2 linked regions of the Planctomyces sp. SH-PL62 genome follow. The protein of the gene in region 1 interacts with the protein of each later gene in a pairwise test. Links are inferred from orthologs where the notes say so. Each region holds a gene or a part of one and is shown on either strand. Other genes may lie near its edges.

Region 1 (13,685 bases):
CTACGTTCTAGTCAATGACGAGGACGCTTCATGTTTGGAATCGAAGGTCGATCGATTCGTCGCCTGGCTCGAGGATGAGTCCCGATGCGCCGGGCGACCTCTTCCGGCCCCGACCTCGAGCGATTCGCCCGGGGCTGGTCCGTCGCCAGCTCGTCACGAACTGCGACTTGATCCATGAGGATCGTCGCTCCAGCCCCTCGACGCCGACATGCCTCCCCGCGCTCGACTCTCCTGATCCTTCAATTCGCCGTCCCTCGCTATTCAAAGGCTTCACCTCGGTCATGCTCTTCGTCAACCCGCCTTGGATCCGGCGATCCCCCGCTTCGAGTCGGTCCGTCAACCGTCGCAAAGCCGGACGGGCTCACGGCTCGAACGATCTCCGATATCGCCCCGCCCCGTGCCATATCCCGCATCCGCGGCTCGGCTGATCCACTCGTCTAGTCTGTTCAGGAGAACGGTTCATCATGCCTAACGAGACACGCCCCCGCCGCGAGTCCTCTGGAAGCTCCCGCATCCGCAAGACCGCCGCGGCCTCCCCTCCGCCCGCTTCAGACGAGAACGCCGGATCCGCCTCCGCCTCGACTCCCAATCATTCGCCGGTCTCCGAGTCGCCCGCCGCTTCCGAAACCTACCGCGAGCGCCCCTCGCGCGAACCGTATCGCGAGGAAGGCCCGGCCGACCGCGAGCCGATCCGGTTCATCCGATCCCGCGACCGCGCCGAACCGGCCGCCGAGCGGCCCGAGCGCGAGCCGGGGATGACCCTTCGCGAGCGCCTCGCCCGCGACCGCGCCGAACGCGAGGCCGCCTCGCCGCCCCCCGCGCACGACGGCATCCCGCTCTCGCGCGATCGGGATCGAGATCGCGACAGGGACCGCGAGGCCGCCCCGCCCGTCCGCGAGCGGGTCCGCGAGGCTCGCGAGCCCGAGGCGTCCGGCTCCCGCGAGCGCCCGGAGCGCGAGGCCTCGTTCAACTCCCGCGATCGCGACTACTCGACGTCCACCAAGCCCGAACGATCTCCTTCTCCGTCGGCCTCGCCGTCCCTGGGCGAAGGCGCGGGCGAAGCGTTCCCCGACGTCGAGGACGACGACGTCTTCGGGGATGTGGCGATCCACGATCGCTACGAGGACATCAAGCGCGGTGAGATCCATCTCACCGAGCTCCAGAAGATGACGATGCCTCAGCTCATCAAGACGGCGAAATCCGAAGGGATCGCCGAGTACATGGGGCTGAAGAAGCAGGACCTCATCTTCAAGATCCTCAAGGAGAGGGTCAAGCAGAACGGCCTGATGTACGGCGAGGGGACCCTGGAAGTCCTGCCCGACGGCTTCGGCTTCCTCCGCAGCCCGGACTACAACTACCTGCCCTGCCCCGACGACATCTACGTCTCCCCCAGCCAGATCCGCCGCTTCGGTCTCAAGACCGGCGCTATCGTGTCGGGCCAGATCCGCCCCCCCAAGGAGAACGAGCGGTACTTCGCGCTCCTGCGGGTCGAGGCGATCAACTTCGAGGACCCGGACAAGCTCAGCGAGAAGGTCGGCTTCGACGACCTCACGCCGCTGCACCCCCAGGGCCGCATCCGGCTCGAGACGACCAACGAAGAAATCAACATGCGGGTCGTCGACCTCGTCACGCCGATTGGCTTCGGCCAGCGCGGCGTGATCGTGGCGCCCCCTCGGACCGGCAAGACGATCCTCCTCCAGAAGATCGCCAACAGCGTCCTGACGAACCACCCCGAAGCCTACGTCATGGTCCTCCTGATCGACGAACGGCCGGAGGAAGTGACCGACATGGAGCGGTCGGTGAAAGGGCCGACGGCCGAGGTCATCAGCTCGACCTTCGACGAGCCCGCCTCGCGACACATCCAGGTCGCCGAGATGGTGATCGAGAAGGCCAAGCGGATGGTCGAGTTCGGCAAGGACGTCGTCATCCTGCTCGACTCGATCACCCGGCTCGCCCGCGCCTACAACACCGAGGCGCCCCACTCCGGCAAGATCCTCACCGGCGGCATCGACGCCTCGGCGCTGCAGAAGCCCAAGCGGTTCTTCGGCGCCGCCCGCAAGATCGAGGAGGCCGGCAGCCTGACGATCCTGGCCACCGCCCTGGTCGACACCGGCAGCCGCATGGACGACGTGATCTTCGAGGAGTTCAAGGGGACCGGCAACATGGAACTGCACCTCGACCGTCGCCTGGTCGAGAAGCGGATCTGGCCGGCCATCGACGTCAACAAGTCGGGCACGCGGCGCGAGGAGCTCCTCATGGACGCCGACGAACTCCGCCGAGTCTGGATCCTCCGTCGCGTCCTCAACGACATGAACCCCGTCGAGGCCATGGAGCTGCTCACCGGCCGGATGAAGAAGTCCAAGACCAACGGCGAGTTCCTGTCGAGCATGAACCTGTCGTAAACTGGTCTTCCGGCCGGATTCGTCCCCACGACCGACACCGGGTCCGCGCCGGGCTTCTTAGGAGGCCCGGCCGGACCTTTTCCGTTTCCCAGCCGATCCCCCAACCCCCCGACGCCCATGCCGATCTACGAAGGTGATTTCTCGCCCCCCTCGGGCCGGTTCGCGATCGTCGCCTCCCGCTTCAACTCTCTGGTGACCGAGGCGCTGCTGGCAGGCTGCCGCGACGCCTTCGTGCGCCACGGGGTCGCCGACGACCGCCTGGACGTCTACTGGGTCCCCGGCTCGTTCGAGGTCCCGCTGGTCGCCCGCAAGCTCGCAGAGTCCGGGGCGCACGCCTCCGTCATCTGCCTGGGCTGCGTGATCCGGGGCGAGACCGGCCATTACGACCACGTCGCCGGCCAGGCCGCCGGCGGCATCCTCCAGGCCGGGCTCGCCACCGGCGTCCCGGTGATCTTCGGCGTCCTGACCACCGAGACCGTCGAGCAGGCCCTCAACCGCTCCGGCCTCAAGTCCGGCAACAAGGGGGGCGAGGCGGCGATGGCGGCGATCGAGATGGTCAATCTCCTCGGAAAGATCGGCGGTCAATAACCGGGCCCGAGCCGCGAACCCTCTTGTGGTCGGATCGGGTGCGCCGGAATGCTCCGTTGGACGGGAGGACGATGTGGGGGATCACGAGTCGGCTCGCTCGAAGCAGCTCACCACCGGGCTCTGGCTGGTCGGGATCGGATTCATGCTCTTCAGCGGGCGGTTCTGGCCCGAGGTCTTGTTCCTGGTGGGTTCCGTCCGGCTGGTGGAATCGATCTACGACCCGAAGCGTAGGAACTCGCGCCGGGCGGGGATGGTGCTTATCCTGTTCGGCTTACTCATCGGTTGTCGGCTGGGGCTCGTCGAGATCCTCATCCTGGCGGGGGCCTGGATGGTCGCCTCATCCCTGTGGGCGTCCTCGTCGACCCGCAAGCCGAGGGTGGACCTCTCGCTCGAATAGCCGTCGTCCAGGTCGCCGGAGGCTCGTCGGAGCGAACCGACGAACGCGAGGATCATGGGAGGCCGGATCGTTGAGGATGATGCATCGGGACGACACGAGGGCGGTTTCGGCCGGCATCTGGCTGATCGGCATCGGGCTGCTGCTCGCCTCGCGACAGTTCTGGCCCGGGATCCTTTTCCTGGCCGGCGCGGTCTCGCTGGTCCAGGCCTACGCCCAGCCGAGGAGGCGGAGCGCCGCCCGCGCCGGGATCATCCTCATCCTGGTCGGCTTCTGGGCGATCATGCGGTTCAGCCTCCCGTTCTTCCTCGTCGCGATCGGGGTCTGGATGATCCTGACGTCGGCCATGACCACGGCCCCGAGCCGCAAGCCGTACATCGATCAAACGCTCGACTGAGCCCATCCCTGAGACGACGACTTCGGAGCCTCGCCATGTCCTCGGTCCTGCTGCCGCAAGCCTTCTGGTTCCGGGTCTCCGCCTCCTGTCCTCGGGTCGAAGATCTCCCGCGAGAAGGGAAAGCCGGCCGCCTGCTCGACCTTCCCAACGACTGCGCGATCCCCGACCTCGCGGCGCTCGACGGCCGGAGTTCGTGGGCCTCGGTGCGCGTCGGCTGGAACTCGCGAGGGATCGGGATCACGGTCGACGCCGACGGCCTCGGCGCGAATGCCAGGACGCCGGACCGGGCCGAGGGCTTCGCGAACGTCGTCTTCTGGATCGACACGCGCGACACCCGGAACGTCAGCCGGGCGACCAGGTACTGTCACCGTTTCCAGGGCCGTATGACGCTCGGCCGCGACAAGAAGACGCTCACCGCCGAGGTCGAGCAACGGCCGATCGCCCGCGCCACGGCCGACGCCCCACTCACCTCCCCTTCCCTCCTCGCGCATCGCTCCGAGCTGATCAAGAAGGGCTGGCGGTTCGAGCTGTTCCTCCCCGCGGCGGCCCTTCACGGCTTCGATCCCGAAACGAACCGCAAGCTCGGCTTCGCCTACCAGATCTCCGACGCCGAGCGCGAGGATCAATTCCTGGGCATCGGTCGGGACTTCCCGCTCGGGGAGAATCCCAGCCTCTGGTCGACTCTGGAACTCAAGGGGTGAGCCCGTCAAGCGGTTGAACCGACCTGTCCCAGCGGGCGGAAATCCCCTAAAATCGAGGTTCATCAGCCCCTCGCGCGGACGTCGCGGGCAGTCCCGCTCCGCGCCTCCTCGCCAGAGGGTTGCTGGAGGAACCGCAATGCCTGAATTCGCCTACCAAAACCCCTTCCCGCTTGGTCCCGACACGACCGAATACCGCAATCTTGGCAAGGACCTGGTCTCGACTGCGACCTTCGACGGCGACGAGATCCTCAAGATCCAGCCCGAGGCGCTGACGCTCCTGGCGCGCGAGGCCCTCCGCGACGTCTCATTCCTCTACCGTCCCGCCCACCTGCGGCAAGTCGCCGCGATCCTCGACGATCCCGAAGCCTCCCCGAACGACAAGGGGGTCGCGATCGCCCTGCTGCGGAACGCCGCCGTCGCCGCCGGCTTCCAGCTCCCCATGTGCCAGGACACCGGCACGGCGACGGTCGTCGCCAAGAAAGGCCAGCGCGTCTGGACCGGGGGCCACAAGGACGAGGAGTGGATCTCGAAGGGGATCTACGAGACCTATCAGCAGGAAAACCTCCGCTACTCGCAGACGATCCCGGTCTCGATGTTCGAGGAGATCAACTCGGGGACCAACCTCCCCGCCCAGATCGACATCCTCGCCACGAACGGTTCGAGCTATGATTTCCTGTTCGTCGCCAAGGGGGGCGGCTCGGCCAACAAGTCGTACCTGTATCAGGAGACGAAGGCCCTGCTGAACCCGGCGAGCCTGGAGAAGTTCCTCAAGGAGAAGCTCCGCTCGCTCGGCACGGCGGCCTGCCCGCCGTACCACCTCGCGGTCGTCGTCGGCGGCACCTCGGCGGAGGCGACGATGAAGACCGTCAAGCTCGCCAGCGCCAAGTATCTCGACCACCTGCCGACCGAGGGGAACAGGCTCGGCCAGGCCTTCCGCGACCTGGAGATGGAAGCGAAGGTCATGGAGATCGCCCGCAAGAGCGGCATCGGCGCCCAGTTCGGCGGGAAGTATTTCGCCCTCGACGCACGCGTGATCCGGCTTCCTCGCCACGGCGCCTCTTGCCCCGTCGGCCTGGGCGTCTCGTGCTCGGCCGACCGCAACGTCAAGGGCCGCATCGACCGCGACGGCGTCTGGCTCGAAGTCCTGGAGCGCGACCCCGCCCAGTACATCCCCGCGCGATACCGCACCGGCCTGGGCGCGGAGCACGGCGTGAAAGTCGACCTGAACCGGCCGATGGCGGAGATCCTGGCGGAACTCACCCAGTACCAGGTCTCGACCCCTCTCAAGCTCAACGGCCGGATGATCGTGGCGCGCGACATCGCACACGCCAAGATCAAGGAGCGGCTCGATCGCGGCGAGGGGATGCCCGACTACCTCAAGGCCCATCCGGTCTACTACGCCGGACCGGCCAAGACGCCCGAGGGGATGCCCTCCGGCTCGTTCGGCCCGACGACCGCCGGCCGCATGGACAGCTACGTCGACCTCTTCCAGTCTAACGGCGGCTCGATGATCATGATCGCCAAGGGGAACCGCTCGCAGGCCGTCACCGACGCCTGCAAGAAGCACGGCGGATTCTACCTCGGCTCCATCGGCGGCCCCGCCGCCCTGCTCGCCCACGACAGCATCAAGAAGGTCGAGCTGCTCGAATATCCCGAGCTGGGCATGGAAGCCGTCTACCAGATCGAGGTGGTGGACTTCCCCGCTTTCATCCTCGTCGACGACAAGGGGAACGAGTTCTTCTCGCAGCTCCCCGTCGTCGCCTGACCGGAACCCCTTCGTGCGGGCGACGCCCCTCGGGCGCGCCCGCATGGAGTCGGCGAGGCTCAGGGGAGCGTGGCACGTCCGGCGAAGCGGGCGTCCCGGCCGAGAGCCTCCTCGATCCGCAAGAGGCGGTTGTACTTGGCCAGACGCTCCGACCGCGCCACGGAGCCGATCTTGATCTGGCCCGCCGCGGTCCCAACCGCCAGGTCGGCGATGGTGGCGTCCTCGGTCTCGCCTGAACGGGCCGAGACGATCGGACGGAAGCCCGATCGCCGCGCCGTCTCCAGGGCGTCGAGCGTCTCGCTGAGCGTCCCCACCTGATTCACCTTGATCAGGACGGCGTTCCCCGCCCCGTTCTCGATTCCGCGACCGAGCCGCGCCGTCTGGGTGACGAACAGGTCGTCGCCGATGAGCTGGACCTTGCTCCCGAGGCGATCCGTGAGCGCCTTCCAGCCCTCCCAGTCGTCCTCGGCCAGGCCGTCCTCGATGGAAACGATCGGATAGCGCTCCGTCCAGCGGGCGAGCAACTCGATCATGGCCCCGGCGTCCAGGGGCCGCGAGCCGGTCGCCGAGAAGCGATAAGTCCGGGAGGACTCGTCGAAGAAATGGGTCGAGGCGACGTCGAGGGCGATCGCGCCTTGCTCGCCGGGGGTCAGGCCGCAGAGGTTCATCGCCTCCACGACGATCTCGAGCGCCTGCTCGTCGCCGCTCAGGCGGGGCCCGTATCCCCCCTCGTCTCCGACCAGCGTCGATTCCATGCCGAGCTTCGCGAGCACCTGGCCGACCGCCCGGTACATGGCGACGATCGTCTCCAGAGCCTGGCTGTAGCTCTCGGCGCCGATGGGGATGAACAGCACGTCCTGGATGTCCAGGTTTCGGCCCGCGTGCAGCCCCCCCGAGATCATGTTGACCATCGGCAGCGGGAGCGTCGGCTCCTGCGGGACGGCGTCGCCGAGGCCCTTCGCACGGGCCTTCCAGAGCCGATTCAGGTGGAGGAAAAGCTCCTCGCCCCGGGAGGCCGCCGACGCGTGCGCCACGGCCAGCGATACGCCCAGCAGCGCGTTCGCGCCCAGGCGACCCTTGTTCGGGGTGCCGTCGAGGGCGATCAGCGCGGCGTCGACCGCCCGCTGGTCGTCCAGGTCCATGTCCAGGAGCGCCGGGGCGATCGTCGAATGGATATTGGCCACGGCCTTCGACACGCCCAGGCCGCCGTAATGGGCGGGGTCGGCGTCGCGAAGCTCGAGCGCCTCATGGCGGCCGGTGCTGGCCCCGGACGGAACGATCGCCGTCCCCCGCGCGCCGTTGGAGGCGAAGGCGTCGACCTCGACCGTCGGACGACCGCGCGAATCCAGGACCTGACGAGCCTTCAACGACCGGAGAGTCGGCATCGCGGATCACCTCGGAGATCGAAATATGTTCAGGAGCGGGATCGACCGACGCGGTCGAGGATCTCGTGCATCCCGTCCCAATCGGCGGGAGCTTCCTCGAAGAGCGCCAGCGCCGAGCGCCTGGCCGTCTCGCGCCTCGGCCCGTCGAGATATTCGACCGGGCTCTTGCCGTCGACCCTCGCGAGCAGGCACGCGGCGGTGTGCCGGATCGCCCGTGAGGAAAGCTCGGCCGGGGGACCGAGACGATCGCCCAGTTCATCGAAATAGGCGGCCAGGAAACCCGCTGCGAGACGTTGATAGTCGGCGTCGCCCACCACCCCGTGGATTCGCTTGAGCGCCAGGTGGCTGAGGAAAAAGCCGAGGTCGAAGCCGGGATCGCCGAGGTGGGCGCACTCGAAGTCGAGCAGCACGAGCCCCCGCGCGTGGATGAGGATGTTCTTCGGGCTGAAATCGCCGAGCACCAGGCCGCGGCGGTCTTCAGGGAGATTCATCTCGGCGATCAGGGCGTCGAACTTCGGGGCGAGGTCGGGATGGGCCCGCGCCGTGGTCCGATAGTAGGGATCCACACGTAGCTCGTCGAAGAGCGACGTGTCGGCGAGGCGCGGCGAGAACGCGGGATGGCGAGGGGCCTGGGCGTGGATGATCGCCAGGAGCGTTCCCAGCCTGGCGGCGACCTCGGGGTCGGCTTCGCCGCGCATCAGCCGGGCCTTCCACGTCTCGGAGTCCTCCGGTGCGCAGGTCATCCCGAAGAGGTATTCCTCGCGATCCTCGAACAGGATGCGGGGCGTGGCGCCGGCGGGGAGGAGTTCGGCGAGCACGCGGAGCGTCGCGTACTCGACCCAGATCCGGTCCAGCCGGGCGAGCCACTCGACGGCCACCCGCAGCCGTTCGCGGCACTGTTTGACGACGAATGGTTCGCGATCGGCCGCGTCCACACGCAGCACGACGTTCGAGACGCCGCCGCTCAGCTCGCGCACCGAAACGGGGACCCCCGCGCCGATCCTCCCGGACTCGCGGAGGTAATCCGCCGTATTCTCGGCCGTCAATTCGTGCATGGTCGGGACCGGCTCAAAGGAGCGTTTCAAGGAGGAGCTTGAGCTTGCGGACCTCGACCTCGCGATCGAACGCGTTGTCGGGGCGATCGAGGATCGCGACGGTCAGGGCGCGATTGTAGCCGGCCCGTTGGAGCAGGTTGACGATCCGGGCGTACTCGATCTGCCCCTGGCCGATGCGCACCTGAAACTCGTTCGCGTGCTTCCCCGTGTCGCGCAGGTGGATGTTCTGCACGTAGGGATAGAGCTGATCGACGTCGGATTCCTTGGAGGGTCCGCCGACGTAATGGCTGGGATCGAGGGTCAGGCCGAGCCCGGGAACCGACTTGCAGAGCTTCAGCGCCGTGGCGGCGTCGCCGGTGACCGAATCACGATGCGTGATGAGGGCCAGGACGAGGCCCTGGCGCATGGCGGTCGACGAGAGGCTCGTCAGACGCTGGATCTCGGCGTCCAGCGACGAGCCCGCGGGGGCGGCCGTCATCGTGAGGACGGCGACGTTCAGCAATTTGGCGAACCGGCAGTGGTTGTCGAACCGCTTCTTCTGGACGGGGTCGGCCCAGTCGACCGGTCCGAAATCCAGATAGAGGGTCGAGGGGATGAGCGCCGGGCCTCGCTTGAGCCTCAGAATGGCCGCTTCCGGATCGTCGCCGACCTCGGAAGGGCGCAGGTGCTGGCCGTCCTCCACGATGGCGAGCTCGAACTTGTCGAACTCCAACTCGGCGATGTGCCGAAGGGCGGCCTCCAGGGGCTCATTCGCGAAGCAAAGCGTGCTACAGGCTACGAACACCGTCTTCTCCTCCTACGTCCCACCGCGCCCCGCGCCGGACTTCGCCCCCGGCGTCGCGGCGAGCCTCTCGGCGCGTCGAAGACCGGGGGATTCCCAGGCGGGCCCGGTCTTCCACCGGGCGAGCCGATCTTACCGCAGGGTTCGATCGGCCGGTAGGGCAGAAGCGGCCGGCGCGTCCTCGCGGGGCTCGGCCCGGGCCGCCGACAGGTCGCCGGGCCTGGTGCCCCGAAGGAGCGCCTGAAGGCCCGGGTGCCTGGCCCAGTGGGAATCGGCGAGGCGGGCGAACTCCGCGTAGCGTTGCTCGCGATACGCCTGCAAGGCGGCCAGGAGCGTCCGCTGGGCGTTGAGCCGCACGGCCTTGGGGGCGATCTCTCCCAGGACGCGGACGTCGTCGATCCAGAGCGTGCCGGGCCCGGTCGATTCGAACCGCAGTCGGGCTGATGCGAGCCCCCCGGGCGGGATGTCCGACGCCCGCACGACGAGCGCCCGCCACTCCGTGGAGACTGCGGCCTCGGATCGCCGGACGTAAGGTCGGCCCTGGTGTTCGCCCTCGATCCAGATGCGGACGTTCTGCCCCTTGTCGCCCCGTAGATAGGCCTGGACGAGCATGCTGGTCCCCGCGCCGGGGCGGAACTCGCCGCTGAGGACGGACGCCGCCCCCTGGGGAGACTCCAGCTTGAGGGAGCGAGAGCCGGCGTGCGGCTGCGCCTCGTCGAGCGAGGCGGCGGCCCCGCCTCGCGCCCCCGTGTCGAGCCTCCAGCCGCCGGGGATCGGCGTCGCCGTCTCGCCCACCGTCGCCGAGGCGGGCGTCACCGGCTCCTGCTCGAAGCCGGCGTTCGGCGGCTCCACCAGGGGGTTGTCCAGCCCTCGGTTCAACGTGGCGAGCTGGATCGAGAGGTCCTGAAAGCGGGCTTCCATCGTCGCCAGGACGGCCTCGGGGGGATAAAGCGTCGGCTTCTCCAGCGAGGCTCCCGCAGCGCCCACCCGGACGACCGACAGGCCGTAGGGGGCCAGGTCGATGACCAGTTGCCGCCCCCCATCGGCCGCCTGCGGGGCCAGCTTCAATCGACGTCCGAGGTCCTCCACGATCGCCGAGGGGTCCCCTTTGACGACCCCGGCCAGGCGGATCGCGTACGGGGTGTCGTTGACGATCTCCAGGATCGTTCGGCCCGAGTCGGGGAGGGCCCGGACCACGACGCCCGAATCCTTCGCTCCCGCGGCGGGCTCGGCGGCGGGGCGGTCGTTGACGGGAAGACGGCGGAAAACCTCGGAGAAGCGGCGGACCCGCTCCTCGCGACCGGCCACGGCCGTCGCGGTCAGGACGATCCATCGGGCGTCGAGCGCCGCGACCGCGTGGGCCGTCGGGACGTCGACCGCAAGTGCGTCCCCGGCCGGGGGGCCGTCGCAGTCGGTCGCGTGATTCGGCCCGACGCGCCGCCGAGGGGGGCTCGTCCTTCGCTCGGGACAAGTTCGTGCTCGGCGTGGAGGAAGACACCCCGCCGAGAGAAGGGGAGCAGCTTCTCGTCAAGGTCTGGGTGGACGGCCAGGTCGCGGGCCAGGTCGTCGGCCGACAGTCCCGCCCCCCGGAACAGCACCGGAGCCTCCGGTCCCTTCGGCCACTCCTCCAGATCGAGCCCGACGCTCCGCCACGCCTGGCTCGGCGCGAGCCCCGCGAGGTCCACGCGACGAGCCTCCGCGCCCACCGGACCGTCCTCGAGCGTAGGCGTGGCGAGGGCGAGGATCGATCGGGGCGCGGTCTTGCGTGCCGCCTCGTTCAACTCGGCGTACAACCCGGCTACGGCCTTGGATCGCCAGGTCAGCCAGGGCATTCGGCCCACGCCCGCGAGGTACTTCGCCCGCACCTCGAAACGCCCGGGGTCGGTCGACTCCAGGCCCGGGATCTCCTTGGCCACCTCCGGCCCGAACGTCTCGCGAACGAACCGGGAGAAGGTCTCGTCGTCCATGCCGGTGTCCGGCGTCCCCAGCAAGGTCGGGCCGCGTCCCAGGCGGACGAGCACCCCCGCGAAGCCGGCTCGCCCCCCGCTCTCGGAGAGGGCTTCCACGATCCGGCGCTTGATCGCCTCGCGGACTCTGGGGTGCAGTGGCTGGTACATCCCGCCGTCGGGTTCGCCGGTGGCCCCGATCCGCGCAAGGCCTTGTTGGATCGACTCGGCGGAGTCGGGCGGGGGGAGTTCGGGGAACGCATCGGGGCGGCCGAGGTCGGGCTCGATCCAGACCGCGACGCCGTTTCGGGCCAGCACGCGAAGGATCAGGTCCAGCCGGTCCGGCCCCGTCGCATCCTCGTACAGCCGACCGGCGAGCCGTCGCCGTCGGGGCCGATCCTCAAGTCGTTCGGGAAGGACGACGAACGTCGCCCCGCAGGTCGCAAGGTAGCTCGCGAGGTTTTCCGCCGTGGTCAGGGGGTCGTCCAGGCCCGGCTCGGGAGAGACCGAGAAGCGGTCCAACGCGTCCCTCCCCGCCAGGTGGAGCCCGACCCCGCGACCATCGGCGTCCGCCCTCGGCGGCTTCGCGTCGGTCGGCTGGGGATCGAGCTCGACGAGCCGGACCGAGCCGATGGTCACGTCGGAGGTGGGATGGCGATTCAGCAGGAACAGGACGGGCTCGGCCGCGCCCGGCCACAGGAGCCACTCGATCGTCGTCGCGCCGGGCTTCCCGGCCGGGGAGCCGACGCCGCAGGAGTCGAGCAGCACTTTCGGGCGGCGATCCGACGAGCCGGGATCGATGAGCAGGGCCCCCAGCGCGGACGGATCGCCGCCGGCGACCGAGACCGTCAGGCGGTGCGGACGTTCCGGGTGGAGGGCGGGATGCAGCGAGACCGCCGACCAGGCCAGCCCCCGTTCGTCGGCCGCGGCGAGCCGCCCGGGCTCGGCGCCCGCCTTGGCGATGAAGCCACGGAGCCACTCCCGCTCTTTCTCGTGACGAGACGCCTGGGCCAGGATCTCCGCGGGGGGCTCCCACGCCGAACCGCCGGAGACGGAAGGCGACCGGCCCCAGGCCGAGAAGCGGGCGCCGCGCAGCCGGGAGAGGTCGAAGGAGTCGATCTCCGCCTCGCGAAGGGGCGTTTCCCCTCCCAGGAGCGCGACCGAGGGCTTCGCGCTCTGCGGGGCGAGGACCACCATGACGACTCGACGCAAGGCCGAGCTGGCCCCGCCGACCGGCTTCCGACGACGGATCAGGCGACCGATCCGTGACCCCTCACGAGGTCCGGCGCCGGTCGCCTCCCACGCCGCCTCGACTTCCAGGACGTAGGTCCCTTCCTGGGTCGGGGCCGGGACCGACCAGATGCGAGTCGGCGGATCGGGGCGATTGGCGGGGAGCAGCTCGCGCTGCTCAAACTGCCAGACGGGCTCTTGCTTGCCGATCGGCCGGAGCACGGCCGTCGTCCGAACGGTCACGTCGATCGCGTCGGGCTGGAGGATATTGTAGCCGATGGTCACCGGGACCGCCGCGCCGGGCTCGGCGAGGCCCCCTCGGCCCCCGCGCCGAAATCGATCGCCAGCACGTCCCAGGCGACCCGCTCCAGGGTCAGGCTCAGTCCCGAATCCTGGGCGACCGTCTGGGTGCGGTCGAGGACGGCGGAGATCGGCGAGCGGACCTCCTGCTCGCCGCGACGGACCACCAGGGTCGAGTCGAGTCCGGCCTCGATCCTCAGCCGGACGCGGCCGGTCGGCTCGGAGCCCAGCCGCCACGCGCCGGCGTCGGTCGGCGAAGGTCCGCCGTCTCCGCGCCGCGAGGGCTCGGCGTCCCAGGGCCAGGCCACGGCCTCGAGCACGCGACCGTCGGAGAACTCCAGCAGAACGTCTTGCGCGGGGGGCTCCAGGGCCGGCTTCTTCTCGGGAGCGGCGGGCACGGCCCAGCTCAGCTCGACCGTCAGCGCGACTCTTTGTGGGGCCTCCTCGCCGTCGCGAAGTCCGACGCCGAGCGCGGAGGGGGCCAGGGTCCCCATCACGGACACGGCCAGAATCGCCAGGACCTCGCGCCATCCCCTGCGCATGCGCCCTTCGCCGCCTCTCCTCGTTCGTGTTCCCGGGGCCATCCTCGACCAGCTCGCGGCGTCCGTGCCGTGCGGTGGGTCGTGGGGCCGATCGGCCGTTCCATCCCGGCGGCACGCGGAAGGCGTACCGACGGGGTGCGTCAAGAAATGCATCTCAGTCCAGGAATCGGCGTTCGGCGGGGCGCACTTCACCCCAATT
Region 2 (16,760 bases), 3.8 Mb from region 1 along the record:
CTTCTCGGCGTCTTCCTTCGACAGCCCGGTCTTGATGTCCTTGGGGGCGGCCTCGACCAGGTCCTTGGCTTCCTTGAGCCCCAGGGCCGTGGCGGCGCGGACGACCTTGATGACGTTGATCTTGTTCGCGCCGATGGCCTCGAGGCTGACGTCGAACTCGGTCTTCGGGGCGGCGGCCTCGGCCGGGGCGGCGGCGGCGGCCGGGGCGGCGGCGACGGCGGCGGCGGCCGGCTTGATGCCGTGGACGACCTCAAGGTAGTCGCCGAGGGCCTTGGCTTCGAGGACGGTCAGCTGAACGATGGACTCGCCCAGGGTCTTGATGTTGTCGGCGAACGTCGGGGCTTCGGCGGTAGCCATAGCGAGAACGATCCTTTCTTCCTCGATCGAGAGATACGGCGAATCAGGCGTCGGCGTGCGTCGCGGGACGCACCCGGTGAAATTGAAGGCGGTCGTGCGAGGCGGGCGGCTCGGGATCCCCGGAACCCCCGCCGGGTCATGATCGGTCGAGGACCCGCCGCAAGGCGGGTCCGGGGGGTTGGATCAAGCCTCTTCCGGAACGGCGTCGGTCGCGGATTCGGCCTCGTCGGCCGGAGCCCCCTCGACGATCGTCTGAAGCTGGCCCAACAGGGCGGAGGCCGGAGCATTGGCCAGGCTGACGACCCGAGTGACCGGGGCGAGGGCCAGGGCGGCCACGCGGCCGATCAACTCCTCGCGACTCGGCAGCTTGGTGATGTCCTCGACCTGGTCGGGTCCGATCACCACGCCGTCGACCGCGCCACCCTTGATCTGCGGCTTCTTCAGCTTCTTGAGCTGCGCCGAGATCTCCTTGGCGAGCTCGGCGGGACCGGCGCCGCCCCAAACCAGGACCGAAGGCCCTTCGAGGAACTGCGACAGCCCTTCGACGCCCAGATCCGTCAGGACCCGGCGCGCCAGAGTGTTCTTCAGCGTCCGAACCTTGATCGACTTCTTGCGGAGGTCCATTCGGAACTGGTGTTCGCTGACCGCGTCCAGCCCCTTGAAGTCGATGATCAGCATCGACCGGCTCCCCGACAGCTCGTCGCGGAGCTGATCCATCATCAATTCTTTTACGTATTTGCTCATGGCTGGGACCGTGGTTTCCGTCTCGTCGTGTTCGATAAGTTTCGACGCAACCGTCGATCAGGAGTGGGCCCGATCAGGCGGAAACCCGGATCCCGGGGCTCATCGTGGCCGAGACGGTGATCGTCTGGATGTACGTCCCCTTCGAGGTCGCCGGCTTGATGGTCCGCAGATACGCGAGGAAGGCGTTAATATTCTCGACGAGCTGGTCCTCCGAGAAGTTGATCTTCCCGACCGGGACCGCCACGTTGCCCCCCTTGTCGTTGCGGAACTCGATCTTGCCGGCCTTGAACTCCCGCACCGCCGAGGCGATGTCGGTCGTCACGGTGCCGGACCGGGGCGAGGGCATCAGGCCGCGAGGGCCGAGCACACGTCCCAGCGGACCGACGACGCCCATCATGTCGGGCGTCGCCAGGGCGACGTCGAAGTCCATCACGCCCCCCTTGATCTTCTGCGCAAGGTCGTCGGCACCGACGATGTCGGCCCCGGCCGCCCGGGCCTTCTCGGCGTTGTCGCCCTGGGCGAACACCGCGACCCGGACCTCCTTGCCGATGCCGTGCGGCAACGCCACGGAACCGCGGACGTTCTGGTCGCTCTGCCTAGGGTCGATCCCCAGGTGGGTCGAGACCTCGATGGTCTGGTTGAACTTGGTGGTGTTGAATCCCTTGAGGATCTTCACCGCCTCGGCGAGCGATAGGACGGCGGTGTCTTTCACCTTCCCCGTCAGCGCCCGATATCGTTTGGACCGGAAAGCCAAGTCATCACCCCTTTCGCCCTCCTCACGGGAGAGCTGCCGCCTTCGTCATCAATACCACACTCGGCCGTCGGCGGGCGGTCGCGCCTGGATCGGCCGGTCGGCGTCCCAGCGGGGCCGGGACGCGAGGAATGCGAACAACATTTCGTCGTCGCATTCCCGATCGATCAATCGCCGCGAGAAGCCATTCCCCTCACGGCGGCGAATCGACTCGAATCCGTCAGCGTAATCAGTCCTTGATCTCGACGCCCATGCTCCGGGCGGTGCCGGCGACGACCCGACAAGCATGGTCGAGGTCGCGAGCGTTCAAATCCTGGAACTTGGTCTCGGCGATCTTCCGAACCTGCTCGGAGGTGACGCTTCCAACCTTCGTCTTGTTGGGAACGGCCGAGCCCGAGGCGATACCAGCGGCCTGCTTCAGGAGCACGGCCGCCGGGGGGCTCTTGGTGATGAACTCGAAAGAACGATCCGAGTAGATCGTGATCTCGATGGGGATGATCGTCCCCTTCATCTCCTTGGTCCGTTCGTTGAACTGCATCACGAACTGACCGATGTTCACGCCGTGTTGACCGAGCGCGGGCCCGACCGGGGGCGCGGGGGTGGCCTGACCCCCCGGACACTGCAGCTTGACCTTCGCCGTCATCACCTTGGCCATCGCGGATTCTCGCTCCCCTGGGGTCTCTTGCTTTGATCGTTCTCGCTTGCGATTCGATCCCTCGCGCGACCCGATTCAGGGTCGCGAGGGAGGCCGCTCAGAGCCGTTCGAGCTGCCAGTACTCGAGATCGACGGGAGTCGGGCGGTTGAAGATGATGAGCATCACCTTCACCAGGCCTCGCCCCTCGATGACCTCTTCCACGGTCCCCTCGAAGTTCTCGAACGAACCTTCCTTGATCTTCACGCGGTCGCCGCGCTCGACGTCGATGCGGACGGTCGGCGACTTGGCGGTGGTCTGCTCTTCCTGGTGGTTGAGCATCTGATTGACCTCGGTCTCGGTCATCTTCGTGGGCGTCCCATGGGCCCCCACGAAGTCGCCCACCCCGGGAGTCTCCCGGATCAGAAACCAGGTTTTCTCGTTCAGCTCCATCTGCACCATGATGTAGCCGGGATACGTCTTGCGTTCGACGATCCGCTTCTTGTTGTTCCGAATCTCGGTGATCTTCTCCGTCGGAACGACGATCCTCGGTTTTCCCTCGGGCGTCACGCCGAAGTAGCGCTCGAGGCCCTGGATCTTGACCCGACGCTGAAGCGCTTCGGAGATCCTGTCCTCACGCGAACTCTGGACTTTGAGGACGTACCAGACGAGTTCCGGCGGCGGGTCCGCGTCGGGATCCACTTCGGGCGTCGTCTCGCCGTCATCTTCGTCCTCGTCATGAGGATCCGGTTGCGCGGAGGATGCCTGGGAGGGCGGGGCGAGCCTCGAGCGGCCGCGGGCGGCACCACCGTCCGGGGTCTCTTCCTCCACTTCGACCGCCGGGTCATCCAACGAGGCGTCTTCCACCGAGGGGGTCTCGGGCGTCTCGTGGGGCGGGGTCGATTCGTCGAACTCGTGCGTCGGTTGGCTCATGGAACGTAATACGGCGCGTTTCAGAGTACAGGTCGAGGGGAGGGTCGAGACCGGGGCGTTCGATTCCGTCGGCGCCGATCATCGGTCACGGGTCGCCACCTGCTGCGATCGTCCAGGAACGGGGCGAGAGGTGGGGAATCCACTACCATACACCAGATCGGCAGGCTCCGGAAGTCCAGAATGCGGATCGACGGGCGATGCGTATTCGGACGGGGGCTGGATCGGCGTATCCACGAGGGGATGGCCGTCAGGAGGTCGAACCGAACCCGCCGGCTCCGCTGAACTGAAGAACGCCGATCATTCGCAGGAGGAACAACCAGAACCAGTCCACGACGAAGAGGTAAACGGCGAGAAGCAGCACGGTCGCGAGCACAACCAGCGTTGACCGGTAAAGATCGTCCTTGGTGGTCCAGGAGACTTTGTTCATCTCGGCTTCGGTAGCGATCAGGAACTCGGCGAAGACCGGATACTGGACCACCCGGAAGACGACCCAACCGAGTATCGCGGCCAGCACGGCCGGGATGCCGAGACGCCAGCCCGGCGAGTAATCGAGGGATGCCTGATAGGCGTTCCAGACCCCTCCGGCAGCGAGCAATCCCAACGCCAGCCCAGTGTAGAGGCGGGCGTACCAGCCCTGCTTGGGCTTGTACAGTTTGGCGCTGAAGAAATTACCCATGAACTGGGAGAGGGCTCCGAGCGACCCTCCCTTCGGCTTCCCTTGGGGGGTCTTGGTCGGTTTCTGCCCCGACACTTCGTCTTTCACTTTACCCATGTCGACCGTTCCATTCGGAATGGGGAAACCGCAGGCTCCAGCAGGCCGGTGATCGGGGCGGATGGATGAGGCGCGCCCCGAGAGGACCGTGCGACGGACGACCGGGACGAGAAGGGCCGCAAGGCCGAACTTTCGCCGGACTTATCGCCCCATCCCCAAGGTGACCGCCGCCTTGCTCCAGGGCGGCGGTCGAAGCACGAGCGGAGGGAATCGAACCCCCAACCGCCGGTTTTGGAAACCGGTGCTCTGCCAATTGAGCTACGCTCGTGTGGGTCGGGAGGATGTCTCGAGGAATTCGTCCACGGCTACCGTCGGCACCCTCAGGAATAGGACCGACGAAGCCGCCGTTCTCGCGTTGAAGTTCCGCTCCGAGAGATCCCGGCTCTCGAATCCGCCGTGTTACTTCTTGCGCGATTCCTTGTGCGCCGTGTGCTTGCGCTCACGGCTGCAATACTTCTTCAGTTCCAGACGGTCGGCCCCGCGGGTCTCCTTCTGGACGCGGTAATTCTTCTCGCCGCAAGCCGTGCATTCGAGCCAGACGTATTCACGCATCGCGATAAAACCCCGGTTCCGGCCGTCGATTCGGACTCCGCCGGACTTCTCCTGGAACACTCGCGGTGCGGAACCCGATGCCCCGTCTCTGTGGGCGAGCCGGGCGTCCGCACCTTGTAATCGGACATCGAAACCACGTCGCAAGGACGTTGCGGCGGTCCTCCCGGCCGGATGAACCGTCGGACGAGGAGGACCGTCGCGATTCTAGGAAGCGGCGGTCGAGCAAACGTCGGAGGGGCCGGGGCCCCTCCGCATCGAGATCACTCGAGGATCTTGGTCACGACGCCGGCACCGACCGTCTTGCCGCCTTCGCGGATGGCGAAGCGGAGAGCATCTTCCATGGCGATCGGGCTGCCCAGCTCGACCGTCATCTTGATGTTGTCGCCCGGCATGCACATCTCGGCCTCGCTGCCGTCTTCGGACAGCAGGTTGAGGATCGAACCGGTGACGTCGGTGGTGCGGATGTAGAACTGGGGACGGTAACCCTTGAAGAACGGGGTGTGGCGTCCGCCCTCTTCTTTGCTGAGGACGTAGACCTCGGCCTCGAACTTCGTGTGGGGCGTGATCGAGCCCGGCTTGCATAGCACCTGCCCGCGTTCGAGATCGTTCTTTTCCACGCCGCGGAGGAGAACGCCGACGTTGTCGCCAGCGACGCCTTCGTCGAGCGTCTTCTGGAACATCTCGACGCCGGTGACGGTGGTCGGCTTCTTGACGCCGAAACCGATGATCTCGATGGCCTCGCCCACCTTGACTCGACCACGCTCGACGCGGCCGGTGCCCACGGTGCCGCGACCCTTGATCGAGAAAACGTCTTCGATCGGCATCAGGAACGGCTTGTCGATCTCACGGACCGGGTCCGGGATGTACTCGTCCATCGCCGCGACGAGGTCGAGGATCGGCTTGGCCGCGACCGGATCGGCGGGATTCTCGAGGGCCGGCCGGCTACTGCCGCGGACGATGGGGATCTCATCGCCGGGGAACTTGTAGTGGCTGAGCATCTCGCGAAGCTCGAGCTCGACCAGCTCCAGAAGTTCCTCGTCGTCGACCAGGTCGATCTTGTTGAGGAACACGACCAGGGCCGGCACGCCGACCTGACGAGCCAGAAGGATATGCTCGCGGGTCTGAGGCATCGGGCCGTCGGCCGCGGAGACCACCAGGATCGCCCCGTCCATCTGGGCGGCGCCGGTGATCATGTTCTTGATGTAGTCGGCGTGACCCGGGCAGTCGATGTGAGCGTAGTGACGCTTGTCGCTCTCATACTCGACGTGCGAGACGGCGATCGTCACCGTCTTGGTGGCGTCGCGGACCGTGCCGCCCTTGGCGATGTCGGAGTACGACTTGCTCTTGGCCTGACCGCGCGCGGCCAGCACAGCCAGCAGGGCGGCCGTCAGCGTGGTCTTGCCGTGGTCGATGTGCCCGATCGTGCCCACGTTGACGTGAGGCTTGGTTCTGGTGAAAGTTTCCTTGGCCATGTGCTCAGCGCCTTTTCGGCATTCTCGAAGTCAAGTCTTCGGCGGGGATCCATCACCAAGCCCCACCCGCCGGCCAGGTCCGTTTCGGACGGCCTCCCCACGACCGGGGCTGGTCGCAGGGCAAACTCCTCAACGCCCGATCACGGGCGACCGACCCGAAAGCTGCCGCTGGGATTTGAACCCAGGACCTCGTCCTTACCAAGGACGCGCTCTACCAACTGAGCCACGGCAGCGTGTTCGCGATGAACGTCTTAGCGTGAGGAAAAGAGCTCGCATGGACCCGGCGACCTGAGTCGTCGGATCGGTCGATTTCGCCGGAGCAGAGCGGGTGATGGGAATCGAACCCACACAGCCTGCTTGGAAGGCAGGGACTCTACCATTGAGCTACACCCGCGTAGAACCCTCATCCCGGCTGAATTTCTCTTTGTCCCTCGAGCTCCCTTCCTAGCTGACGACGATTCACATCGAGTGGGTGGAGCAGGATTCGAACCTGCGAAGGTAGAACCACCAGATTTACAGTCTGGCCCCTTTAGCCACTTGGGTATCCACCCGTCATTCCGTCCCTGCCGTCGCGATCCGAGAATCGTGCCGTCCGGGGATCCTACCACTTGAGAAGCTCCATCCAGTAGAGCTGGCGGTGAGAGTCGAACTCACAACCTACGGTTTACAAAACCGTTGCTCTGCCGGTTGAGCTACGCCAGCGGCGTTGAGGCCGGGAAAATCCCATTATATCGGGCGGCCTACCGGTTTCAAGCTCATTCTCGAACCGAGTCCGGCGAGGCACGGTCGGCGCGTTGGATCAATGTAGCGAGTCCCCTTCCCTCGAGCAAGGGGGGGGCGGGAAAATCCGTCTCCAAAGCACCCAACGCGTGTGAGATGAAGGGTTTGGAATTCGCCTTTTGGACCTCGCCTCGCCGATCCCTTCCTTCCCTTCGAGGGGTTCTGAGGGTCACCGCTGCTCTTTGACCGGGGATTGCGTTGAATCTGTGCTGTAATGAGGGACGGCCGGACGCGGAGGAGCGGGAGCTCGATCCGGGTCCGGCCGTGAGTTTTCGATTCGTTGCACCCCATCCGCGAGGCTCGGCTCAGAGCATCGGGAGGTCGAGTTTCTGTTCGCCGGCGATTCGGCGGAGCTTGTCGACGCCTCGGGATTCGATCTGGCGGACGCGTTCCTTGGTGATGCCGAGTTCGCGGCCGAGCTGTTCCAGGGTCCGCTCGGAAGTGCCGCCGAGTCCGAACCGACTGGTGATGATCAGCTTCTCGCGATCGTCCAGTCGGTCGAGCATGCCTCGGATCGCCTCTTGCATGCGCTTCAGGGCGCTTTCGTATTCGTGCTCGTCGATTCGGTTGTCGGCGGCGGCTTCGAACATCTCCTCGTGGCCGGTGACGAACCGATCACGGCGGTAATTCTCTTCGGGGATGGTCCGGGCGTAGTTCTTCATGATCGCCCACGAGGCGTAGGTGCTGAATTTGTTGCCTCGGGCGTAGTCGAACTTTTCGACGGCGCGGATGAGGCTCATATTGCCGTCGGAGACCAGCTCGAAGAAGTTGTTCGAAGGTCCGACGTGTCGCTTGGCGATCGAGACGACGAGCCGCAGGTTGGCGCGAATGATCTGGTTCTTGACGGCCAGGGCCTGTTCCTGGAGGGCGTCGATCTTATCAAGGGCGGCGGTTTTGGCCTTGGCCGGGTCGAGCTTCTCGCGGAGCTTGACGGCTTCGCTCTTCAGATAGTTCATCTGGCGGAACAAATGGGCTTCCTGTTCGCGGTCCAGGAGCGGCACTTCGTACAGGCTGGCGAGGTAAGGCGGCAGTCCCTTGGGGGCTTTGGGCCGGCGCGGGGCCTTACCGTCCGCGGGCGCGGGGAGGGGGGCCAGGATCACGGCCTTGGCCTTGGGCTCCGCGAACGTGTCGTTGCCGATGAATTCGAGTTTGGTCTCGAGGATCCGCTTTGCGCGGACCTCGTTGATGATGCGATAGATGCTGGATCGCGTGCGGCCGGACTCGACCGCCAGGTTCTCGGCGGAGACGCCCATGCGGTGTCGAAGATAGATCTTGGCCTTCATGTCGTCGTCGAGCGGCGTCGTGGAGGGGCCGAAGATCGCCCGATCCGGATGTTCGCGATCGTACGCCTTGAGGGTTAGTCTCACCGTCTCGGTCGAGCGTGCCATTTTCCTAGCGATCCTCCGCGCGACTTCGATCAGGCCGACCTCGCCCGACCGAAATTGCGACATGCGACGGGCGCGGCGGATGATTTCATCGCGTTCCGCGTCGGTCAGTTGCCGAAATTTCGAGCCACGTTCCACCTGGCCGCGATGCTCGGCCACGAACCGTTGAAGGCTGGATTCCAGAAATCCGACTTTGGCCCGCCCGTCGATCACGAAGCGACGTGCCACCAGGCCCTGTCGTCGCCAGCGCGTCACCGTCCGCGTGGAGACGTTGAATCTCTTGCTCACCTCGTCGACGGTTAGCACCGGTTCGGCCGCCTGCTCGACCGGTTGCCGGATCGTCGCCGAGAGATCCTCCACAAACTGCCGGAGGTCGCGTCGCGCCTCGTCCCCCTCCAGCATCAGGACCGACCCGTTGTCGGGCCGGAAGCCGGTGATGCGGAAGCAGAGGTAGTCGTAGGGGTAGCGTTTGGTCTGCTCGATCTCGCCCAGGAGTTGCTCGGCCCGTTCAACTTGTTCGAGCCGCCGCTCTCGGGGAGCGTATCGCGTTTGCTGGTCCTTGAGTTGCTTCATCGCGGGGTGGCAGTACATTCGTCCCATATCCCACCTCCGCGAAGGAAAACCTGGACGATTTCCACTCCAAATCGTCGTCGATTTACCGATTCGGCCGTGCATCCACCCGGCCACTATTATTGGTCGCGATCAACCCGCCCAGGGCGACGTTCGCGATAAACCGCCGTAGCGTGCCCAACCACCTCGGTGGACCGATCAGGATGTTCCGCGTTCGCGATCTTCGGACACATCACACTCTCTAATACGTTCGTCCCGCGGATAGTGATCGATATTTTCGCGAGGATCGTTCTTATCGATGAAAGATCCGGTCGTGGTCCAGGGTCGCCGCGCTCCTCCTTTCAGATATCTAGCCCGGAATCTTGCAAATCCTGTACCGAGGTCCAAATCCTTGCGGTCGAGGGGTGGCGATGCGATGGCTCTGTCTGACCAGACGAAAGAATGGGACTTCGTGTTCGCTGGTTTTCCCCTGGTTACCGCCTCCACCGGGTTGATCATCTGGGAAGACGGGGGGCCGCCGGGTCTGGGACACGGAAATGGGAAGTCATTCGTCGGATCATCGGAATTCTTGCAAGCGTGGTCGGAACGCTTGGGGGAGCGGGGCCGTGCGAAGTCGGAAATCCGGGCGACGGCCCGAAATTGACAGGCAGTGGCTGCTCCCCATAATGGTCGCGGGTTTCGCCGGGCGGACCCTTCATGGATCGGTCGAGAATTTTCCGGAACGGATCGCGGACGTCCGCCGGGGGAGGTCGAAGATGGGCCGGAGCGGGCTTCGGGCGAGCGAACTGAAGCGGCTGCCGGCGCGATTCCTGGGAATCGCGCTGGTCGCCGGGGCATGGACGGGGGTCTTCGGATCGGTCGTGGATGATGCGATCGTCCTTGAGGAAACCGCGTCCCCGGACGAGGTGACCGCCTGCCGGATCGAATTGAAGGCGAGCGGGCTGTACCGGCCGCCGCTTCCTCCCGAGGCGATGACGCCCGACGCGAAGATGCCCAAGCCGCTGGACGTCGACATCCAGACCCGGATGGTTTATCGGGAGCGGCTCCTGAAGGGACCGCAGCGGCGTTCGCTGCGGCTGGTGCGTCAGGCGGCCTCGGCGATCAACGGCGAGGTCCGGCCCGCGGCCCTGGAGCTGCGCCCGGAGTTGTCGCTTCTGATCGCCGAGCGGCGCGTCCCGGACGGCGCCGTGACGGTGGCGAGCCCTTCCGGCTCGCTGACTCGCGGCGAGTTGGAGTTGGTGGAGAGCCTGGGCGATTCGCTCTGCCTGACGGATCTCTTGCCCGAGGGGCCGACGGCTCAGGGCAAGTCCTGGCCGATCCGCAAATCGGCCCTCTGGGCCCTCACCGGATATGACGCGATCACCTCGACGACGGTCGAAGGCGTGATCGAGTCGGTGGCCGACGATCGCGTCAGGATCGGCCTCAAGGGGGAAGTCAAAGGTTCGGTCCTGGGTGCCGAGGGGACCTTGACCTGCGAGGGCTGGTTCACCTTCGACCGCAAGGCGGGGTTGATCGACGGCCTGGAGTTGAACCGGACGGAGAGTCGCCAGCCGGGGGCGGTCGAGGCGGGGCTCGATCTCAAGAGCACGTTGACGATCGCCCGGCGCGCGGGGATCGAGGTTCCTTCGGAACTGTCCGACGCCTCGCTGGCGGCGCTTTCCCCCGATCTGACGCCGGGGAGGCTGCTGCTCCAGCTGATCGCGCCGGACGGTCGCTACAACTTGCTCCACGAGCGAAACTGGCACATCTACTGGGACGACAAGAAGCTGGTGGTTCTCAAACGGTATGAGAAGGGCCGGGTGACGGCCCAGTGCAACCTCGTTTACGGCCCTCCGGCCGGTAAGGGGAAGCACCAGGACGTCGAGTCGTTCCGCGAGGACGTGAAGCGCGCGCTCAAGGGCCGCTTCAGTCAGTTCCTCGGCGCGGGGGAGGTCGAGGGCGACCCGGAAGGAGGCTTCCGCTACAAGCTGGGCGTCCAGGGCCGCCAGGACGACCTGGGGCTCCTGTGGTACTACTACCTCATCGCCAGCCCCCGGGGGGAGCAACTCCTGGCGACGTTCACCCTCATCGACTCCGACGCGCCGGCCTTCGGCCAGGAAGACGAGAGGATCATCGGATCGCTCCAGTGGAACGATCCGCCGCTTGCCGTGGGGCGTTGAACGGCGGTCCCGCCCATGAAAAAACCCGTGGGGTTCCCCCGAGCTGGACCGGAAAGCTATGGTGGAACGGGGGAAGCGATCCCGACGACACCGGGTTCTTCAACATGAAGGGACGCCATTCATGATGGGCGAGACGCGAAGACGGGGGCCGTTCCGGCGCGAGCCGGGACGAGGCGCGGGCAACTCCTGGGGATTCCTGACGACGGCTTTCTCCTGGGTCCTGGTCGTCGGCCTCCACCCAAGCTTCGCGACCGCGCAGGCCCCTGAGCCGGCTTCGACTCCCGTCCCGGCGGCCGACGAGGCCGCACCGACCGCGGAGTCCCCCGACGACGCGGCCAAGCAGGGCGAGGTCCAGCCGTTGAGCCTTCGATATCGCTTCGGCGAGCGATATACCGAGACCCCCGATCCGACGCGCCCGGAATGGATGACCCAGTATCAGGTGGGCGTCCGCGAGAAGATCAAGGTGGCCCGCGAAAAGCCCCAGGGCGCCCCCGACCGCGCCGAGACCACGCTCCAGTCGATCTACACCGAGCGCGTCATGAAGGCGGCCCCGAACCGGACGGCCACCGACGTGGTGCGGCGGTACGATCGCGCCCTGATCACCACGACCCTGCCGATGCGCCGGCAGTACCAGAACCCCAAACTGCTGGAGCAGTTGAGCCTCTGGTATCGGCTCAAGCCCGGCAAGCCCATCGAGCTCTATAACTTGACCGACGGTCGGGTGCTCCGTCAGGTCGAGTTCGATCGGATCACCAGAAACCCGTTCCTCCCCCAACTCGCGACCCTGCTGCCGACCACTCCCCGTCGGGTCGGCGATCACTGGCCCGTCCCCAGGTCTTCAGTGGCGGTCCTGCTGGGCGAAACGCCCCTGGAGGATGGCTACGACGTGGAGGCCGAGTTGACCGACGTCCGCGGCTCGGCGACCGACGCCGGCACGATGACGGCGGTCTTCGAGGTCAAGGGGCAGCTCAACGTGCTGGATGGACCGGTCGCGATGAATGCGCGAGTCCACTTCGTCTTCGCTCCCGCCAAACCGGCCCAGCCCGCCGTCCCCGAGCCTCGGGAGCAGGCGGGGGTCATCGACGCCGAAGGCTGGATCTCCGAGATTCGGATGGCGGAAGTCCTGACCACCCCCCTGCCCGACGACGAGACCGGTCGGCTCAACCAGACGCAAACGCGCGAGTTGATCGTCGCGCGTCGAGTCGGGCCGTCGGCGATGGGACCCGAGGCGACGCTCCCCCTGGTGGCCCCCGACGCCCCCCCCGACGACGAGGCCCATACCTGGGTGACGTACGACGATCCCGAGGGCCGGTTCCACCTGGCCCATCCCCAGGGGCTTCGGATCGCGCGAGCCTACCCCGAAGGAGGCGTCGACCTGGTCGACCGCCGGTTCGACGGCCAGGATGTGATCTCGATCGCCCTCGCGGCCAAGTCCGGCGACGCCTCGCAGGACCGCCTCGTCACCGACCCGCAAGAGCAGCGCAAGGCGCTCGCCGAGCAGTGGCGGGCCCAGGGCCAGGAAGTCCTGATGGGCGACTCCGGCTGGTTGAAGGAGGACGTCTGGGGCCCGCTGGCACGCAAGGTCTACCGGATCGAGGCCGCCCTGAAGCCCGCCGGCGCGGCTCCGGCGGTCCGGGGCAACCGGATCTATCTGGATCGCTACATCGTCCAGTTCACCCGCAATGAAACCCTGATCGTGACGGCCATGACGACTCGCGATCCCCACGTCCCGTTCCGGGACCAGGCGGAATCGATCATCAAAAGCTTCACGTTCGGCCCCTCCGAACCGGCGCCCGGCGCGTCGGCCTCGCCCAACGAGTCGACGCAGCCATCGCCTGCGCCTTGACGCCGGACCGAGGTCCCGCGAATCGGGCAGCCTCCCGAATGGAGGACGGGGGCCGGCCGTCCGATCGCCATTCCCCACGATTCGGGACGATGAATGCTTGCCTGAGTTGAGAAAATAAGCGTTTCACGGTCCGATCACGTGACATCGGGATACTATGAAAAGGGAGACGACGTTGCGGCGACTTACGCAAACGTTCGAATCCCCCACGTCGAGGCGTGGATCGGACATCGTCGCCCGGCAGGGCCAGGCCCCTCGGCCGATCGCGTACGATGTCCCTTCCCGCCGCGAGAGGCGTATCCAGTAGCGGAAGCCGCTCCCGTTTCGTCGAGTGAACGACCAGGACGAATGGCCGGGATCGCTCCGAAGCGTGTGATCTCGCCCCCTGTGGGTGCGAAGGGCTCGGATGATCTCACGGAATGCCGATATGCGCGTGATCCTGGAAGTGCTGAAAGGCCCAAGGTCGGGTCGGACGTTCGTGTTCGACCGGCACGACACGTTCATCGTCGGGCGCTCCCAGTTCGTCCATTGTCCGATCAACGATGCGGCCCTCTCCAGGGACCATTTCCTCATCGAGATCAACCCGCCCCGGTGCGAGCTGCGGGATCTGGAGAGCACCAACGGGACCTTCGTGAACAGCGAACGGATCGAACGGGCGAGGCTGGCCTCCGGCGATCTGATCGCCGCGGGTAAGAGCCTCTTTCGGATCGTCGTGGAGCCGGGACGGGCTTCCCAGAAGCCTCGATCCCCTTCCTCCAGCGTCGCCATCCCCACCCGCGAGCCGATCGTCTGCACCGGGTGCGGCTGCCCGGCGCCCATGAACCTCACGGTCAGCAGCGGGGGCGTGTCCGGGCTCGACGAGCCGGTCGAGTGGTGGTGCACGGCCTGTCGAACCGAGGCCGCCGCCGTCCCCCAGCCGGTCCCTCATTACGCGACGATCCGCGAGCTCGGCCGCGGCGCCATGGGGGTGGTCTACCAGGCCCGCAACATCACCAGCGGTAAAATGGTCGCGCTGAAGCTGATCACGCCCGAGGTCGCCACCACCCGCGCCGCCATCGAACGCTTCCAGCGAGAGATGTCCGTCATCAGCCAACTCCGCCATCCCAACATCGTCGAGTGGTATGAGCAGGGGATGACGCGGGGGCAGTTCTGGTTCGCGATGGAGTACGTGGCCGGCCCGAACCTGGAAGCCCTCGCCAAGATGGACCCCGGCCGGTATCCCACCGACCAGGCCTGTCGGCTGGCCTGCCAGATCCTCAAGGGGCTGGAGCACGCCCACACCGGCGGGTTCGTCCACCGCGACATCAAGCCCGAGAACATCCTGATCGGCCAGACCCCGGAGGGCTCGGTGGCCAAGATCTCCGATTTCGGCCTGGCCAAGAGCTTCCGCAGCGTCGGCCTCTCCGGCCTGACGTTCTCCGGCGAGATGCGCGGGACGATCCCGTTCATGCCCCCGGAGCAGATGACCGAGTTCAAGACCGTCCGCCCCCAGGCCGACCTCTACGCGACGGCCGCCACCCTCTACTACCTGCTGACCACCCAGTTCATCTACGACGACGTCGAGGGGGGCGGCGACCTGATCAAGATGCTGCTGGAGGATCATCCCATCCCGATCCTCGACCGCCGCCCGGACGTCCCGCGCGGCCTCGCCGCCGTCGTCGGCCGTTGCCTGGCCCGCAATCCCGACGAACGACTTCCCGACGCCGGCTCCATGCGACGGGCGCTGAAGCCCTTCTGCTGAGCCGACGGACGACCTCGGCTCGCCGTTCCCCCCTGCCGCCGTCCCGGCGTCGGCGACGTCCAGAATCGGCGTCGGCCCCAGGAAGCGACGGCGTCGACGGGGTTTCGGGCTTGAATCCGTCCCGCCTGACGAAAACAATGAACGCTGTCAAAAATCGGTCGGATCCCGCCGCGCCGTGGCCCGGTCCCGTCCCCGCGGATCTTATTCACCAGGAGGGCGATTCATGGCGTCGAGCCGATCTCAGGAAGGGCGGGCCGCGACGGGCGGCGTGCCTCGTCACGCGTTTCGCGAGCAGGACGCCGTCTGGGCCGAACTGCTGGCGCTGGGACAGACCGTCATCGGCTCGCTCGACAAGAGCGTGCAGGCGGTCTGCGACGGCCGGATCGATCTGGTCTCCGAGGTGAAGGAAGAGGAAGAGGAGACCGACCGCAAGGAGGTGCGGATCGAGCAGGAATGCCTGCGCGTCCTCGCCCTGTTCGAGCCCGTGGCGTCCGACCTGCGACGGATGGCGACCATCCTGAAGGTCAACCGCGACTGGGAGCGGATCGCCGACCTGGCCCTCCGCGTCGCCCGCCGCGTCCGGAAGCTCGGCCGCAAGTTCCCCGAGCTCGCCCCCCCCGACTCGCTCAAGGACCTCGCCCGCGACGTCCTGGTCCACGTCAAGGCGTCCTACGTCGCCCTCGTGGAGATCGACTCGACCAAGGCCCGCGAGGTCATCATCGGCGACCAGGTGATCGACGAGAGCTATCGCGCCGTCCGACGCCAGCTCAAGGACCAACTCGCCGCCCGCGCCGATCAGCTCGACGGCTGGCTCCTCCTGCTCAACTCCGCCCGCAACCTCGAACGCATCGCCGATCACGCCACGGGCATCGCCCAGACGGTCGTCTTCCTCCAGGAAGGGACCATCATCCGCCACTCAGACCCGGCCTGACACGGCCTCTCGCGGTCATTCGATGTGTTCCACTCGCCAGCCGCCGCGTGCCGCCAGGTACGCGGCGACGGCCCCGCGATGGCACTCGGCGACGCGCTTCTCGGCGCACAACAGGCAAAACGTCCCCGGCAACGCCACCAGCCGACGGGTCAGCAGGTCGCCCGCGCGCTCGACCAACTCGCCGTACGGGGCCGTCCAGTCGTCCATGTCCAGGAAGACGTTCCCCAGCTCCGGGAACGACCGATAGCCGATCCCGGCGTCGGCCAGCAGCTTCTCGATCCCCTTGTCCGCCGTCTTCGCCTTCGTGTACGCCCCCAGGCTCGCCCGGTCGGGACGAAGCCGGACGTCGGCCACCGTCTCCACGCCGTGCGCCCGCAACAGGCCCACGAACTCGTCCGGCGGCCTTCCGCCGTAACCGATGGTGAAAAAGGTCCGGATCGCATCGGTCATGGGCGGGGAGTGCTCGATGGTCGAGAACGATCAGTCATTCCAGTAGTCACCCTCTATGGCATCAACACGTCCGGCCTCCAGGTGGACCCAGCGCCGCCAGTAGCTGCTGGTCTCGCTGCAACCCAGCGTGTAGAACCACACCTCGGTCCCGCTGCTCCAACGGCCCTTCCGCAACGGAGGGCCCATCAATTCTTCCACGTCGTCCGCCGACATCCCGATCACGATCTGTCGGAATCGCGCCTCGTCGTAGCCGACTGCATAGACCGTCTGCGAGGCGTATAGCGCCCAGTACATGACGAGCACGTAGGTCGCCACGCCCGCGACGGATGCGGCCAGCTCGCGCCTCGTCTGTGGGATGATGGCGATCGGCTCGCCATTCGGCCGGGGATATCGTCCGTACGAGGCGTATCCGGCTCGTATGAGGGAGCCGAGGCCGAGGCTGATCGTCGCGGGGACGACCATGAAAAGGGCCCCACGGGCCTCGTACGAATACTCTCCGACGTAGGGCGGGCCGTAGCCGTACGCGATCGCCCCCAACTGGACCAAATACGGGCTGATCCCGAGCGGTAGCCAGCATCGCCAGGCGCGCCCGGCGTGGCGAAAGCCCAGGGCGACGCCGGTCGCAAAGGCCGCATAGAGCCAGGTCGCCCATGCCCCCTCGGAGGCGATGTGGATATCGGCCAGGCCC

Evidence for each region.
Region 2: the proteins of rho (region 1) and nusG interact in binary tests that used the Escherichia coli proteins (3 or more experiments, as listed by UniProt). The link is inferred for Planctomyces sp. SH-PL62 from one-to-one orthologs.

Annotation. Positions count from the first base shown.
Region 1 is NZ_CP011273.1:4,559,339-4,573,023, forward strand. Bases 1-2,933 are described here. They hold rho (transcription termination factor Rho), read left to right. Parts: upstream 1-464; coding sequence 465-2,402; downstream 2,403-2,933. Other genes in these bases: coaE (dephospho-CoA kinase), read left to right, coding at 1-178; ribH (6,7-dimethyl-8-ribityllumazine synthase), read left to right, coding at 2,520-2,933. In the rest of the region: more of ribH, read left to right, coding at 2,934-2,990; VT85_RS17665 (hypothetical protein), read left to right, coding at 3,064-3,387; VT85_RS17670 (hypothetical protein), read left to right, coding at 3,464-3,781; VT85_RS17675 (hypothetical protein), read left to right, coding at 3,817-4,482; VT85_RS17680 (fumarate hydratase), read left to right, coding at 4,619-6,247; eno (phosphopyruvate hydratase), read right to left, coding at 6,307-7,632; VT85_RS17690 (phosphotransferase family protein), read right to left, coding at 7,662-8,687; VT85_RS17695 (sugar phosphate isomerase/epimerase family protein), read right to left, coding at 8,701-9,471; VT85_RS17700 (hypothetical protein), read right to left, coding at 9,601-10,776; VT85_RS17705 (hypothetical protein), read right to left, coding at 10,788-12,929; VT85_RS27750 (hypothetical protein), read right to left, coding at 12,926-13,486. UniProt on the Escherichia coli protein: Facilitates transcription termination by a mechanism that involves Rho binding to the nascent RNA, activation of Rho's RNA-dependent ATPase activity, and release of the mRNA from the DNA template.
Region 2 is NZ_CP011273.1:788,856-805,615, reverse strand. Bases 1,512-4,347 are described here. They hold nusG (transcription termination/antitermination protein NusG), read right to left. Parts: upstream 3,418-4,347; coding sequence 2,605-3,417; downstream 1,512-2,604. Other genes in these bases: secE (preprotein translocase subunit SecE), read right to left, coding at 3,665-4,189; rplK (50S ribosomal protein L11), read right to left, coding at 2,082-2,507; rplA (50S ribosomal protein L1), read right to left, coding at 1,512-1,855. Outside these bases: rplL (50S ribosomal protein L7/L12), read right to left, coding at 1-357; rplJ (50S ribosomal protein L10), read right to left, coding at 541-1,101; more of rplA, read right to left, coding at 1,175-1,511; rpmG (50S ribosomal protein L33), read right to left, coding at 4,589-4,741; tuf (elongation factor Tu), read right to left, coding at 5,002-6,213; VT85_RS03095 (sigma-70 family RNA polymerase sigma factor), read right to left, coding at 7,299-8,978; VT85_RS03090 (hypothetical protein), read left to right, coding at 9,704-11,107; VT85_RS03085 (hypothetical protein), read left to right, coding at 11,229-12,953; VT85_RS03080 (FHA domain-containing serine/threonine-protein kinase), read left to right, coding at 13,378-14,691; phosphate signaling complex protein PhoU, read left to right, coding at 14,915-15,622; VT85_RS03070 (DUF488 family protein), read right to left, coding at 15,638-16,072; VT85_RS03065 (hypothetical protein), read right to left, coding at 16,103-16,760. UniProt on the Escherichia coli protein: Part of the processive rRNA transcription and antitermination complex (rrnTAC). The complex forms an RNA-chaperone ring around the RNA exit tunnel of RNA polymerase (RNAP).